DNA from 2 places in the Peribacillus frigoritolerans genome. Region 1 is predicted to be linked to the other one. Evidence: a T-box and tRNA genes for the amino acid it is inferred to sense, from the RefSeq annotation. Region 1 holds a T-box; the other holds one or more tRNA genes.
What was found. The T-box of region 1 lies ahead of thrS (threonine--tRNA ligase). A T-box ahead of a tRNA ligase gene usually reads a tRNA of that ligase, here a tRNA-Thr.

Region 1 (6,885 bases):
ACATATAACGTTCGGTCGATTTAATGGCTCTATATATTTTTTCCACTTCAGATTTTAATGTATCTACGTTACGTTGTTCTTTCGTTATGACTTTCTCCCAGTCCCATTGATCCACAAATAACGAGTGTAAATGATCCAGTTTTTCATCACGTCTTATCGCATTCATATTTGTGTAAATGCCTTCATCACACGCCAAACCATACCTAGAAAGAGTGATTCTTTTCCACTTTGCCAAAGATTGAACCACTTCTATTTGTTTATTCTTAATATCCAGAGCTTCAAAGGTAAGAACCCGCTCCACACCATTTAAATTGTCATTTATACCATTACCTTCATTTAAAATGATAGGTGCTGATACTTTAATCAGGTTTAACGCATTTGAAATTCCTTCTTCAAAATGACCCTTAATTTCATTTATCGCAATATCCGTATGCATGATATCAAGAATTGTTTTGTATTTATTCGGCATCGATAATTCAGGCATAATTATCCTCCAATTCCGCTTTGAATAGCGCATGCATTAAAATTGGCGTCTTTCCATTTGACTAAATTACATTATGAAGGAGTTTTCTGTGTTGTTACAAAACCCCCATGTCACGACTAGGTACATCCATAAGCACCAATCCGGACAATTATCACCTCAAAAAAAGGGTCAAAAATGTGGTACAAGTCCAATTGTCTGAATACATTCAAATAAGTGAAGATGTAACAAACGATGAGGTGATGAATTGGGTGTTTTTTTCAGCTATGTATTATTAGGCTTATCACTGGCGGCTCCTATCGGTCCCATAAATGCTGCTCAATTGGACAAAGGAATCAAGAAGGGTTTTTGGCATGCCTGGGTTTTTGGCTGGGGTGCCATTTTAGCGGATTTTGTATTTATAGCCCTCGTCTTTTTCGGTGTCGTCCACTTTTTGGACAACTCTTTCATGAAGACATTTTTATGGCTTTTTGGATTTTTCGTCCTGACCTATACCGGAATTGAAAGTCTGTTAAGTGCAGGTAAGATTGAAGTGAATGCACGAAAAGCGAAAGATTCCCTTCTTTCTTCATTCCTGACAGGATTCATCATGTCCCTTTCGAATCCTTTATCCATTTTGTTTTGGCTTGGGATTTATGGATCCATTCTCGCAAACTCCGCTTCAAAATATGATATGGAACAATTACTTTTATACAGTTCAGGTATCCTTGTCGGCCTCTTAACCTGGGATTTCGCTATGGCCATCATCGCCAGCACCTTTAGACGCTTTTTATCCAAACCCATTTTAATGGGCATCTCGATCATTTCAGGAATATCCCTTATAGGGATTGGCATTTACTTTGCCATCCAAGCAGCCAAGGTTTTATTTACATAAAGAGTTTAGGAAATGTAAGAGTTTACTCGTAAATTCGTTTAAATTATAAAAATAGGCTGCCCATTTTAGTATCCATCTTTGTCCATGTCGGACACTTATCCCCCTTTGTTCATAGCCTGAAAGGGTAAACAAAAAGGGAGGATTTCTTGAATGTATAATAATTACGGTTATTACTCTTATAATGATCCATATTATAATGATCCATATTATAATGATCCATATTATTACGATAATTCTTATGCCGATTTGCCTTATTATGATAACAGACTGCCAGTACAAACACTGGTTCCAGAAGCCACTATTCAGAGCCATTTGAACGCAGGCCGACAAGGTCATTGTTTCAGAGCATTTTGGGGTAACAGCCAGCATACCTTTATTTTGATGGGCCTCAATACTGCCACTGGTATGGTACAGATACTAGAAGGTGGCATCCCAAATGAGGTTCATCGTACAGATATAGTCGGATTGCAATACCTAGGATTAACCTGCCCTGTCGGTGGCGGCGGCCAAGGCGGCGGTCAAGGTGGCGGTCAAGGCGGCGGTCAAGGCGGCGGTCAAGGCGGCGGTCAAGGTGGCGGCCAGGGTGGCGGTCAAGGCGGCGGTCAAGGTGGCGGTCAAGGTGGCGGTCAAGGTGGCGGTCAAGGCGGACCGGGCGGTAACTGTTTCCAACAGTTCATTCCGGGCGTTGGCTGGGTATGGATTTGTAGATAGAAAAAAGGCAGCCGAGCTATTTCGGCTGTCTCTTTTTATAAAAACATAATCCAAGGGGCATTTACTCGTGAATTTCATGCTTTTACTCGTGAATTTTGTAATTTACTCGTGAGTTTTGCACTTTTACTCGTGAGTTTTGCGTTTTTACTCGTGAATTCCGGATTAAGCTGCTTTTTTATTAGATGCTGCGTTCTTTTATTTGCTGAACCATTTTCTTGATGAACGTTTCTATTGCGACATTTTCAAATTCTTGTTCCCCGTATTTCCGGACATTCACTTGATTTTCTTCCTCTTCTTTATCTCCAAGAACCAGCATATATGGGATTTTCCCCATCTGTGCTTCCCTGACTTTATACCCCAGCTTTTCATTCCGATCATCAATTTTCACTCTTATGCCTTGATTCTTCAGTTCTTTTTGAACCTTTAAACAATAATTCAAATGAACCTGTGAGACAGGGATGATCTGTACTTGCACCGGGGCGAGCCATACCGGAAAAGCACCGGCAAAATGTTCTATCAGAATTCCAAAAAAACGATCGATCGATCCAAAAATGGCACGATGAATGACGACCGGACGTACTTTTTCATTATTTTCATCGATGTAAGTCAGATCAAATTTGTCGGGCATTTGAAAATCAAGCTGGATTGTTGCACATTGATGGCTTCGTTTTAATGCATCTTTAATATGAAAATCAATTTTCGGTCCATAAAATGCCCCGTCCCCTTCATTAACTTGATAATGTATCCCGATGCTTTCCAGTACATTTTTCAAGGCTGTTTCAGAAGCTTCCCAAAGGGAATCATCTCCCATTGAATCCTCTGGACGAGTCGAGAGCTCCACGGAATACTCGAATCCAAAAGTGCGATACACCTTATCAATCAGATGAAACACTTGTTTAATTTCACTTTCGATTTGATCCTGCCGAACATAGATGTGGGCATCATCCTGGCAAAATGTACGGACACGCAGCATCCCGTTCAATGCACCGCTATATTCATGACGGTGGACTTGACCGAATTCGGCCATCCGGATCGGTAAATCCCTGTAAGAATAAAGACTGTTTTTGAAAATAAGCATATGACCCGGACAGTTCATTGGCTTCATCGCAAATTTTGTTTGATCCACCTCTGTAAAGTACATATTCTCATGGTAATGATCCCAGTGACCCGATTGTTCCCATAAGCGCTGGTTCATCATGAAAGGAGTCCGAACTTCGTCGTAATCAGCCTCAGTCTGAAGCTCCCGCGAGAACTTCTCCAATTCATTTCTAACGATTTGTCCTTTCGGTAAATAAAACGGCATTCCAGGGGCTTCCTCCGAAAACATGAATAACTCCAACTGCTTCCCTAATTTACGGTGATCGCGTTTAGCCGCTTCTTCCAGAAATTCAAAATGCTCCTGTAAATCTTTTTTCTTTCGGAAAGCCACGCCATATACCCTTTGAAGAACTTCATTTTGATTGTCTCCCCGCCAATAGGCACCAGATACACGAGTCAATTTGAACGATTTTACAAATGATGTGGATGGAAGGTGCGGCCCTCTGCAAAGATCGATGAACTCCCCTTGTTGATAGAGCGTTAATTTTTCACCATTAGGGATGTTCTTTGCTATATCCAACTTGAATGACTCCCCTCTGTCCTCGAATAACTTCACAGCTTCTTCATAAGTCACTTCGATCCTTTTAATTTCCAGATTTTCACTTATGATATGCTCCATCTCTTTTTCAATGGCTTGTAGATCTTCTGAACTCAAAGGATGGTCTAACTTAAAATCATAGTAAAAACCATCTTCCACGACTGGCCCCATCCCTAATTCCACGTTTTGGTATAACCTTTTCACAGCCTGCGCCAAAACATGTGCCGATGTATGTCGTAATACTTGTAATCCTTCATCCGAATCCAGAGTCAAGATCGACAGTTCGGCATCCTTATTAAGCTTGTGACTTAGATCAACCAGTTGCTTATCCAGTTTTCCTGCTACTGCCTTTTTCCTTAAACTTGAGCTGATAGACCCTGCCACACTTTCCACTGTCACCCCTTGCGGATATTCCCTTTTCTGCCCATCCGGAAATTGAACTTTAATCATTTTTTCACCCATCACATAAACACTCCTTTTTTAATAATAAAAAAACGCACACATCCCTATGCAAGGGACGAGTGCGTTTACCCGTGGTTCCACCCATTTTCCCATAAGCAAAAAACACTCATGGCTCTGGAGCTTGTAACGCAGCTTAGACGATATCAGTTACTTTTGTTCACCGATATAGCTCAAAGGCGGTAAATCAGTTTCCTAAGCCAGGAAGTTCGCAGCTACCCTTCCCTCTCTGCAGGCCGTAAAAATGATTCATGTCCTCATCATCGCAATATTTTTATATATAAAAAAACGCACCCATCCCTATATAAGGGACGAGTGCGTTTACCCGTGGTTCCACCCAATTTCCCATAAGCAAGAAACACTCATGGCTCTGGAGCTTGTAACGCAGCTTAGACGATATCAGTTACTCTCTTTCACCGATATAGCTCAAAGGCGGTAAATCAGTTTCCTAAGCCAGGAAGTTCGCAGCTATCCTTCCCTGTCTGAAGGCCGTAAAAATGATTCATGTCCTTATCATGGCAATATTATAATAATAAAAAACGCACCCATCCCTAAGTAAGGGACGAGTGCGTTACCCGTGATTCCACCCAATTTCCCATAAGCAAGAAAACACTCATGGCTCTGGAGCTTGTAACGCAGCTTAGACGATATCAGTTACTCTTGTTCACCGATATAGCTCAAAGGCGGTAAATCAGTTTCCTAAGCCAGGAAGTTCGCAGCTGCCCTTCCCTCTCTGCAGACCGTAAAAATGATTCATATCCTTATCAATGCTTCTAAAATGTAAATGGATTTTTATATTGTTATATATATTACAATATATTCCCATAAGTGACAACCTCAAATTTATTTATTTTATTATAAACACTAAATTGGTATAATTAGTAAAAAAGGAGTCTCTATGAAAAGTTTAAGCAATTGGTCTATCGTATTTGCCGTGATTGGTACACTAGCATTTTGCTGTTCCCTTGCTTTACCAAAAGCCTCCGAGCTGCTTATGATTTCAGGATTCGGTGCGTTACTTATTGGTATGTTTTGCAGTTTCGGGGCCATGTTTATCAATGAACAAGGAAAGACTAAGTTTTTGGCTGTGGCTGCATTCTTTCTTTTAAGTTTCATTCTCGTTTGGAATGAGCCATTTCAAATTGTCAGGCTCTTGACCTGGATGAAAAATTAATCGAAATGAAACCCGTTCATCATGACGGGTTTTTTGATGAGTTCAATCTTCATCGGCTATCGTTCGCCTTGAATTCTTTATTCCAAGCCATAGCGTAAGTGCAGTGGTCCAGAGAATTAGCGCACATCCGAAGCCGAGCAATGATATCGGTGCAAGGATTTGATGCTCCCTCAACATGACGGTGTCTGGCACAATAAGCAATGTGATCAGCGCCAATAAACAGAGAAGCACTCCTGTTGCATAGTAGATCTTGATTTGGAAAAGTGACGCCAAAGGTAAAAAATGAATCCCAACAATAATGGCGATGATTCCCGGTATAAGATCAATCTGATTTATCAAGTTACAGATGGCAATGGCAATCCCAATCAGCAAACCTTCGGCAATGAAGACCATATTAAACAAAAATCCGATACGCCTCAGCCGCCTAGCCCCATTTTCTGAAACTTGATTGGACATTTTTTGTGATGCATGAATTAATGATATGCCTCCGATAACCATTATGATTCCGATCAATATGGCTGCGAGTTCCACGTAGGGAAACCCCCACCCCTGCAATCCCATTACACCGGTACCTGCCCACATTGTACCGAAGAACGCCATGAAAATGACTCCAATTCCAGAACCGCGAAACGCCTCTTTCATCATCAGTTTCCTTTCATCCAAAGTATTATCATACATAGAATAATAGTATTGCGCACCCTTCCCAATTATTCAGCTGCAAAAAAATGATTTAAGATGGATAATTGCCGTTTCGGAGATATAATTCGATTTTCGCAGATATATTCCGATTTTCGCAGATATAACTGGATTTTCGCAGATATATTCCGATTTTCGCAGATATATTCCGATTTTCGCAGATATATTCCGATTTTCGCAGATATATTCCGATTTTCGCAGATATAACTGGATTTCGATACAAATCCCCATAAAAAAACCTGAGTCCCCAAAGGGGTCTCAGGTTTTTTCCATTGATATCAAGCCACATCTGATTTATCGAATTGACAATCTTTTAATGATATTAATTTGGTCTTGTGATAAATCTTGTATCCTAACCAGACTACCAGGAATATCGGTAATCCGATATAGGAGACGGCGACGCCATACCAGTCGATGCTGCCGCTTAGGAATGCTCCATAGTTCTGTCCTGCTATGACGAGCATGCAAAGGGTGAATGAAAGAATCGGACCGAATGGAAACCATTTTGCTTTATATTTCAGTTCGTTTAGGTCACCACCCTGTGCAACATAGGCACGTCTAAAGCGATAATGGCTTATGGCGATTCCAATCCAGGCGATGAAGCCGGTCAGCCCGGATGCATTCAATAGCCATGTAAATACATGGTCCCCGAAAATGGAGGTCAAGAAGGCGAGTCCTCCAATTAAGGATGTCATGATCAAAGCATTCATCGGGATTCCCCTGCGGTTGACTTTAGCCAGGAATTTGGGAGCTTGTTTATCTTTTGCCATCGACCATAACATCCGCGTTGATGCATATAGCCCCGAGTTCCCTGCGGATAGTAAGGAGGTTAACACGACCGCATTCATGACGGA
Region 2 (6,885 bases), 560 kb from region 1:
GGCTTCGTAGGCAAAACGCAGCCGATCACGATGGTCCCGGCAATGAAAGCGACGGCCCAAACGAATACCTTCTTTGGTTTACTCATGGCCATTGGATTATTCATCAGCTATCTTATCTAATCTCCGAGGACTGAGCTCATCCGCTCAGTCCTTTTTCTATCTTCCGTTGCATATTGTTTTCCTATACTCCGATTCGGGTAATAGATAATACAACCATCCTACCAATATAAAATGAGATTTGGACTTTAGAAGGAGTGAATAGGATATGGCAACGAAACAACAAACGCAAAAATTAAAAAAGGAACTGCTTCAAGAAAAAAATGAGTTAAGTAGTAGAATTCAAAATGATGAACAATCTGTTCTGGATAAAAGCCAGACGGAATCCGTAGGGGAATTATCATCTTATGATAATCATCCTGCTGACCTAGGAACCGAATTATTCGAGATGGAACGGAATCAAGCACTCGATGAGCATGCACAATCAGAAATGGAGAAAATCGAGGAAGCATTAAAAGCATTGGAAGAAGGTTCGTATGGCCATTGTAAAACCTGCAATAGGGAAATCCCCATCGAGAGGCTTGAAGCGATCCCAAGCACCCTCTACTGTGTCGAGCATGCCCCAGAAGGGCCTACTGCACAAGAGCGACCAGTGGAAGAGGAAATACTGATTCCATCCAAGGGTGATCATTTTGAAAATCGTCATGGAAATGAAATAGTGGATAAAGAAGATAGCTTTGGTGATGTCGCCAAATTCGGTACATCCGAAACGCCATCTGATTACACCGGCGATCATGACAATTATAATGATCTTTATAAAACCGAAGATGAAACGGATGGATTTCCAGAAGACTATGAAGGATTTGCAGCTAATGATATCGAAGGGAAAAATAGAATGGACATACCGAACAAAAAGCAAAAGGAATATGAAGATACATTAGAAGAAGAAAATATCGATTCCCAGCTTGGAGACATTCCTTATAAACAAAAAGATAGTTATATCAATGAAAAGAAATGAAAAAAAGAAGCATACATGAATGTATGCTTCCTTTTTTGTTATGACCCGTACGGGATTCGAACCCGTGTTACCGCCGTGAAAGGGCGGTGTCTTAACCGCTTGACCAACGGGCCAAATGGCGGAGAAGGAGGGATTTGAACCCTCGCGCCGCTCGCGCGACCTACACCCTTAGCAGGGGCGCCTCTTCAGCCTCTTGAGTACTTCCCCATGGCTCCGCAGGTAGGACTCGAACCTACGACCGTTCGGTTAACAGCCGAATGCTCTACCACTGAGCTACTGCGGAACAATATGAATATGGTGGGCCTAAATGGACTCGAACCATCGACCTCACGCTTATCAGGCGTGCGCTCTAACCAGCTGAGCTATAGGCCCATATTTGGAGCGGGTGAAGGGAATCGAACCCTCATCATCAGCTTGGAAGGCTGAGGTTTTACCACTAAACTACACCCGCGAAATGGGGCGACTGATGGGAATCGAACCCACGAATGCCTGAACCACAATCAGGTGCGTTAACCACTTCGCCACAACCGCCGTAATAAGATATGGTGGCTCAGGACGGAATCGAACCGCCGACACAAGGATTTTCAGTCCTTTGCTCTACCGACTGAGCTACTGAGCCACATTTGTATTAAATTTAAAAAATGGCGGTCCCGACGGGAATCGAACCCGCGATCTCCTGCGTGACAGGCAGGCATGTTAACCGCTACACCACGGGACCTAATAATTGCGGGGACAGGATTTGAACCTGCGACCTTCGGGTTATGAGCCCGACGAGCTACCGGACTGCTCCACCCCGCGACGGTAATAATGAAACGATTTGCATCAAGTTTTCGTGTATATCGTTTTTTCGCTTCCTCTATGTAAGGTTGTTTAAAAACAACTTGCTGCTTTTAAAAAAATGGAGGAGGTAGAGGGATTCGAACCCCCGCGGGATTTGACTCCCCTGTCGGTTTTCAAGACCGATCCCTTCAGCCGAACTTGGGTATACCTCCACGGCTTTTAAAAAATGAATATGGTGGACCTTGTAGGACTCGAACCTACGACCGGACGGTTATGAGCCGTCTGCTCTAACCAGCTGAGCTAAAGGTCCTTATATTTATTGGTAGCGGCGGAGGGGATCGAACCCCCGACCTCACGGGTATGAACCGTACGCTCTAGCCAGCTGAGCTACACCGCCAATATAATATAAGTATCTGATTGAAAAATGGTGGAGCCTAGCGGGATCGAACCGCTGACCTCCTGCGTGCAAGGCAGGCGCTCTCCCAGCTGAGCTAAGGCCCCATTCATTAAAAATCACGTGGTCGGGAAGACAGGATTCGAACCTGCGACCCCTTGGTCCCAAACCAAGTGCTCTACCAAGCTGAGCTACTTCCCGCAATAAAAACATGGTGCGCCCGGCGGGAGTCGAACCTACAACCTTCTGATTCGTAGTCAGATGCTCTATCCAATTGAGCTACGGGCGCATATTATGATGGTGCCGAGGACCGGAATCGAACCGGTACGGTAGTCACCTACCGCAGGATTTTAAGTCCTGTGCGTCTGCCAGTTCCGCCACCCCGGCACATACGAAAAGTGGAGCGGAAGACGGGATTCGAACCCGCGACCCCAACCTTGGCAAGGTTGTATTCTACCACTGAACTACTTCCGCATGAAAGATGCGGGTGAAGGGACTTGAACCCCCACGCCTTGCGGCGCCAGATCCTAAGTCTGGTGCGTCTGCCAATTCCGCCACACCCGCATATAAAATGGTGAGCCATGAAGGATTCGAACCTTCGACCCTCTGATTAAAAGTCAGATGCTCTACCAACTGAGCTAATGGCTCGTGCTTGTACTATCTTAAAATGGTGCCGGCAAGAGGACTTGAACCCCCAACCTACTGATTACAAGTCAGTTGCTCTACCAGTTGAGCTACACCGGCAGGTGTAAAATGGTGGAGGATGACGGGATCGAACCGCCGACCCTCTGCTTGTAAGGCAGATGCTCTCCCAGCTGAGCTAATCCTCCATATAAAACCTGCTTGGCGACGTCCTACTCTCACAGGGGGAAACCCCCAACTACCATCGGCGCTGAAGAGCTTAACTGCCGTGTTCGGAATGGGAACGGGTGTGACCTCTTCGCTATCGTCACCAAACAATGTTAACATTTTTCAAGACATATATTATTATAACGTCTTTTTGAGAAAATGCAAGAAGAAATTTTCATTCCTTCAAAACTAGATAATAAGAAGGTATTTCATTTTTTAAAAAGCGTTGGTTAAGTCCTCGATCTATTAGTATCAGTCAGCTCCACATGTCACCATGCTTCCACCTCTGACCTATCAACCTGATCATCTTTCAGGGATCTTACTAGCTTGCGCCATGGGAAATCTCATCTTGAGGGGGGCTTCATGCTTAGATGCTTTCAGCACTTATCCCGTCCGCACGTAGCTACCCAGCTATGCCTTTGGCAAGACAACTGGTACACCAGCGGTGCGTCCATCCCGGTCCTCTCGTACTAAGGACAGCTCCTCTCAAATTTCCTGCGCCCGCGACGGATAGGGACCGAACTGTCTCACGACGTTCTGAACCCAGCTCGCGTACCGCTTTAATGGGCGAACAGCCCAACCCTTGGGACCGACTACAGCCCCAGGATGCGATGAGCCGACATCGAGGTGCCAAACCTCCCCGTCGATGTGGACTCTTGGGGGAGATAAGCCTGTTATCCCCGGGGTAGCTTTTATCCGTTGAGCGATGGCCCTTCCATGCGGAACCACCGGATCACTAAGCCCGACTTTCGTCCCTGCTCGACTTGTAGGTCTCGCAGTCAAGCTCCCTTGTGCCTTTACACTCTACGAATGATTTCCAACCATTCTGAGGGAACCTTTGGGCGCCTCCGTTACTCTTTAGGAGGCGACCGCCCCAGTCAAACTGCCCACCTGACACTGTCTCCCACCCCGATAAGGGGCGCGGGTTAGAATTTCAATACAGCCAGGGTAGTATCCCACCAACGCCTCCACCGAAGCTGGCGCTCCGGCTTCTCAGGCTCCTACCTATCCTGTACAAGCTGTACCAAAATTCAATATCAGGCTGCAGTAAAGCTCCACGGGGTCTTTCCGTCCTGTCGCGGGTAACCTGCATCTTCACAGGTACTATAATTTCACCGAGTCTCTCGTTGAGACAGTGCCCAGATCGTTACACCTTTCGTGCGGGTCGGAACTTACCCGACAAGGAATTTCGCTACCTTAGGACCGTTATAGTTACGGCCGCCGTTTACTGGGGCTTCGGTTCAAAGCTTCGCTTGCGCTAACCTCTCCCCTTAACCTTCCAGCACCGGGCAGGTGTCAGCCCCTATACTTCGCCTTGCGGCTTCGCAGAGACCTGTGTTTTTGCTAAACAGTCGCCTGGGCCTATTCACTGCGGCTTTTCTGGGCTATTCACCCTAAAAAGCACCCCTTCTCCCGAAGTTACGGGGTCATTTTGCCGAGTTCCTTAACGAGAGTTCTCTCGCACACCTTAGGATTCTCTCCTCGCCTACCTGTGTCGGTTTGCGGTACGGGCACCTTACATCTCACTAGAGGCTTTTCTTGGCAGCGTGGAATCAGGAACTTCGGTACTATATTTCCCTCGCCATCACAGCTCCGCCTTAATGGAAACGGGATTTGCCTCGTTTCCGGCCTAACTGCTTGGACGCGCATATCCAACAGCGCGCTTACCCTATCCTTCTGCGTCCCCCCATCGTTCAAACGATGTATAGGTGGTACAGGAATATCAACCTGTTGTCCATCGCCTACGCCTTTCGGCCTCGGCTTAGGTCCCGACTAACCCTGAGCGGACGAGCCTTCCTCAGGAAACCTTAGGCATTCGGTGGAAGGGATTCTCACCCTTCTTTCGCTACTCATACCGGCATTCTCACTTCTAAGCGCTCCACCAGTCCTTCCGGTCTGACTTCAACGCCCTTAGAACGCTCTCCTACCATCGACACCATACGGTGTCAATCCACAGCTTCGGTGATACGTTTAGCCCCGGTACATTTTCGGCGCGGAGTCACTCGACCAGTGAGCTATTACGCACTCTTTAAATGGTGGCTGCTTCTAAGCCAACATCCTGGTTGTCTAAGCAACTCCACATCCTTTTCCACTTAACGTATACTTTGGGACCTTAGCTGGTGGTCTGGGCTGTTTCCCTTTCGACTACGGATCTTATCACTCGCAGTCTGACTCCCAAGAATAAGTATTTGGCATTCGGAGTTTGACTGAATTCGGTAACCCGTTGGGGGCCCCTAGTCCAATCAGTGCTCTACCTCCAATACTCTCATCTTGAGGCTAGCCCTAAAGCTATTTCGGAGAGAACCAGCTATCTCCAGGTTCGATTGGAATTTCTCCGCTACCCACACCTCATCCCCGCACTTTTCAACGTGCGTGGGTTCGGGCCTCCATTCAGTGTTACCTGAACTTCACCCTGGACATGGGTAGATCACCTGGTTTCGGGTCTACGACCTCATACTCATTCGCCCTATTCAGACTCGCTTTCGCTGCGGCTCCGTCTCATCAACTTAACCTCGCATGAAATCGTAACTCGCCGGTTCATTCTACAAAAGGCACGCCATTACCCATTAACGGGCTTTGACTACTTGTAGGCACACGGTTTCAGGATCTATTTCACTCCCCTTCCGGGGTGCTTTTCACCTTTCCCTCACGGTACTGGTTCACTATCGGTCACTAGGGAGTATTTAGCCTTGGGAGATGGTCCTCCCTGCTTCCGACGGGATTTCTCGTGTCCCGCCGTACTCAGGATCCACTCAGGAGGGAACGAAGTTTCAACTACAGGGTTTTTACCTTCTTCGACGGATCTTTCCAGATCGCTTCATTTACCCCGTTCCTTTGTAACTCCATGTTGAGTGTCCTACAACCCCAAGAGGCAAGCCTCTTGGTTTGGGCTAATTCCGTTTCGCTCGCCGCTACTCAGGAAATCGCGTTTGCTTTCTCTTCCTCCGGGTACTTAGATGTTTCAGTTCCCCGGGTCTGCCTTCAGTACCCTATGTATTCAGGTAAAGATACTGTTCCATTACGAACAGTGGGTTTCCCCATTCGGAAATCTCCGGATCAAAGCTTACTTACAGCTCCCCGAAGCATATCGGTGTTAGTCCCGTCCTTCATCGGCTCCTAGTGCCAAGGCATCCACCGTGCGCCCTTTCTAACTTAACCGTTAAAAAAGATCTTACAGATGCTTTGAAAAAAATTAATTGCCTTCTATCTATTATCTAGTTTTCAAGGAACAAAGCAGAAAGAATCCATCACATCGTGATGTTTGTCTTTCCTATTTGAATGAATTACTCATTCAAAACTGAACAAAACAAAAGCGCTCTCGTAATTATCCTTAGAAAGGAGGTGATCCAGCCGCACCTTCCGATACGGCTACCTTGTTACGACTTCACCCCAATCATCTGTCCCACCTTAGGCGGCTGGCTCCATGAAGGTTACCTCACCGACTTCGGGTGTTACAAACTCTCGTGGTGTGACGGGCGGTGTGTACAAGGCCCGGGAACGTATTCACCGCGGCATGCTGATCCGCGATTACTAGCGATTCCGGCTTCATGCAGGCGAGTTGCAGCCTGCAATCCGAACTGAGAATGGCTTTATGGGATTCGCTTACCTTCGCAGGTTTGCAGCCCTTTGTACCATCCATTGTAGCACGTGTGTAGCCCAGGTCATAAGGGGCATGATGATTTGACGTCATCCCCACCTTCCTCCGGTTTGTCACCGGCAGTCACCTTAGAGTGCCCAACTGAATGCTGGCAACTAAGATCAAGGGTTGCGCTCGTTGCGGGACTTAACCCAACATCTCACGACACGAGCTGACGACAACCATGCACCACCTGTCACTCTGTCCCCC

Region 2: it has a tRNA-Thr gene. The T-box ahead of thrS (threonine--tRNA ligase) is inferred to sense a tRNA for this amino acid. The anticodon was not compared.

What each region holds. Positions count from the first base shown of each region.
Region 1 covers NZ_CP158190.1:4,396,677-4,403,561, forward strand. The annotation lists gene asnA (aspartate--ammonia ligase) at 1-469, opposite strand, end outside; gene ABOA58_RS21515 (LysE family transporter) at 729-1,355, shown strand; gene ABOA58_RS21520 (hypothetical protein) at 1,506-2,066, shown strand; gene thrS (threonine--tRNA ligase) at 2,245-4,152, opposite strand; T-box leader at 4,213-4,434, opposite strand; T-box leader at 4,466-4,687, opposite strand; T-box leader at 4,717-4,938, opposite strand; gene ABOA58_RS21530 (hypothetical protein) at 5,060-5,335, shown strand; gene ABOA58_RS21535 (DUF7010 family protein) at 5,378-5,980, opposite strand; gene ABOA58_RS21540 (amino acid permease) at 6,310-6,885, opposite strand, start outside.
Region 2 covers NZ_CP158190.1:4,951,701-4,958,585, forward strand. The annotation lists gene ABOA58_RS24430 (1,4-dihydroxy-2-naphthoate polyprenyltransferase) at 1-120, shown strand, start outside; gene ABOA58_RS24435 (TraR/DksA C4-type zinc finger protein) at 266-1,015, shown strand; tRNA gene ABOA58_RS24440 (tRNA-Glu) at 1,057-1,128, opposite strand; tRNA gene ABOA58_RS24445 (tRNA-Ser) at 1,132-1,222, opposite strand; tRNA gene ABOA58_RS24450 (tRNA-Asn) at 1,224-1,298, opposite strand; tRNA gene ABOA58_RS24455 (tRNA-Ile) at 1,311-1,387, opposite strand; tRNA gene ABOA58_RS24460 (tRNA-Gly) at 1,393-1,466, opposite strand; tRNA gene ABOA58_RS24465 (tRNA-His) at 1,471-1,546, opposite strand; tRNA gene ABOA58_RS24470 (tRNA-Phe) at 1,559-1,634, opposite strand; tRNA gene ABOA58_RS24475 (tRNA-Asp) at 1,658-1,733, opposite strand; tRNA gene ABOA58_RS24480 (tRNA-Met) at 1,740-1,813, opposite strand; tRNA gene ABOA58_RS24485 (tRNA-Ser) at 1,915-2,007, opposite strand; tRNA gene ABOA58_RS24490 (tRNA-Ile) at 2,029-2,105, opposite strand; tRNA gene ABOA58_RS24495 (tRNA-Met) at 2,116-2,192, opposite strand; tRNA gene ABOA58_RS24500 (tRNA-Ala) at 2,221-2,296, opposite strand; tRNA gene ABOA58_RS24505 (tRNA-Pro) at 2,314-2,390, opposite strand; tRNA gene ABOA58_RS24510 (tRNA-Arg) at 2,402-2,478, opposite strand; tRNA gene ABOA58_RS24515 (tRNA-Leu) at 2,488-2,576, opposite strand; tRNA gene ABOA58_RS24520 (tRNA-Gly) at 2,589-2,663, opposite strand; tRNA gene ABOA58_RS24525 (tRNA-Leu) at 2,672-2,753, opposite strand; tRNA gene ABOA58_RS24530 (tRNA-Lys) at 2,762-2,837, opposite strand; tRNA gene ABOA58_RS24535 (tRNA-Thr) at 2,858-2,933, opposite strand; tRNA gene ABOA58_RS24540 (tRNA-Val) at 2,944-3,019, opposite strand; rRNA gene rrf (5S ribosomal RNA) at 3,031-3,146, opposite strand; rRNA gene ABOA58_RS24550 (23S ribosomal RNA) at 3,265-6,197, opposite strand; rRNA gene ABOA58_RS24555 (16S ribosomal RNA) at 6,374-6,885, opposite strand, start outside.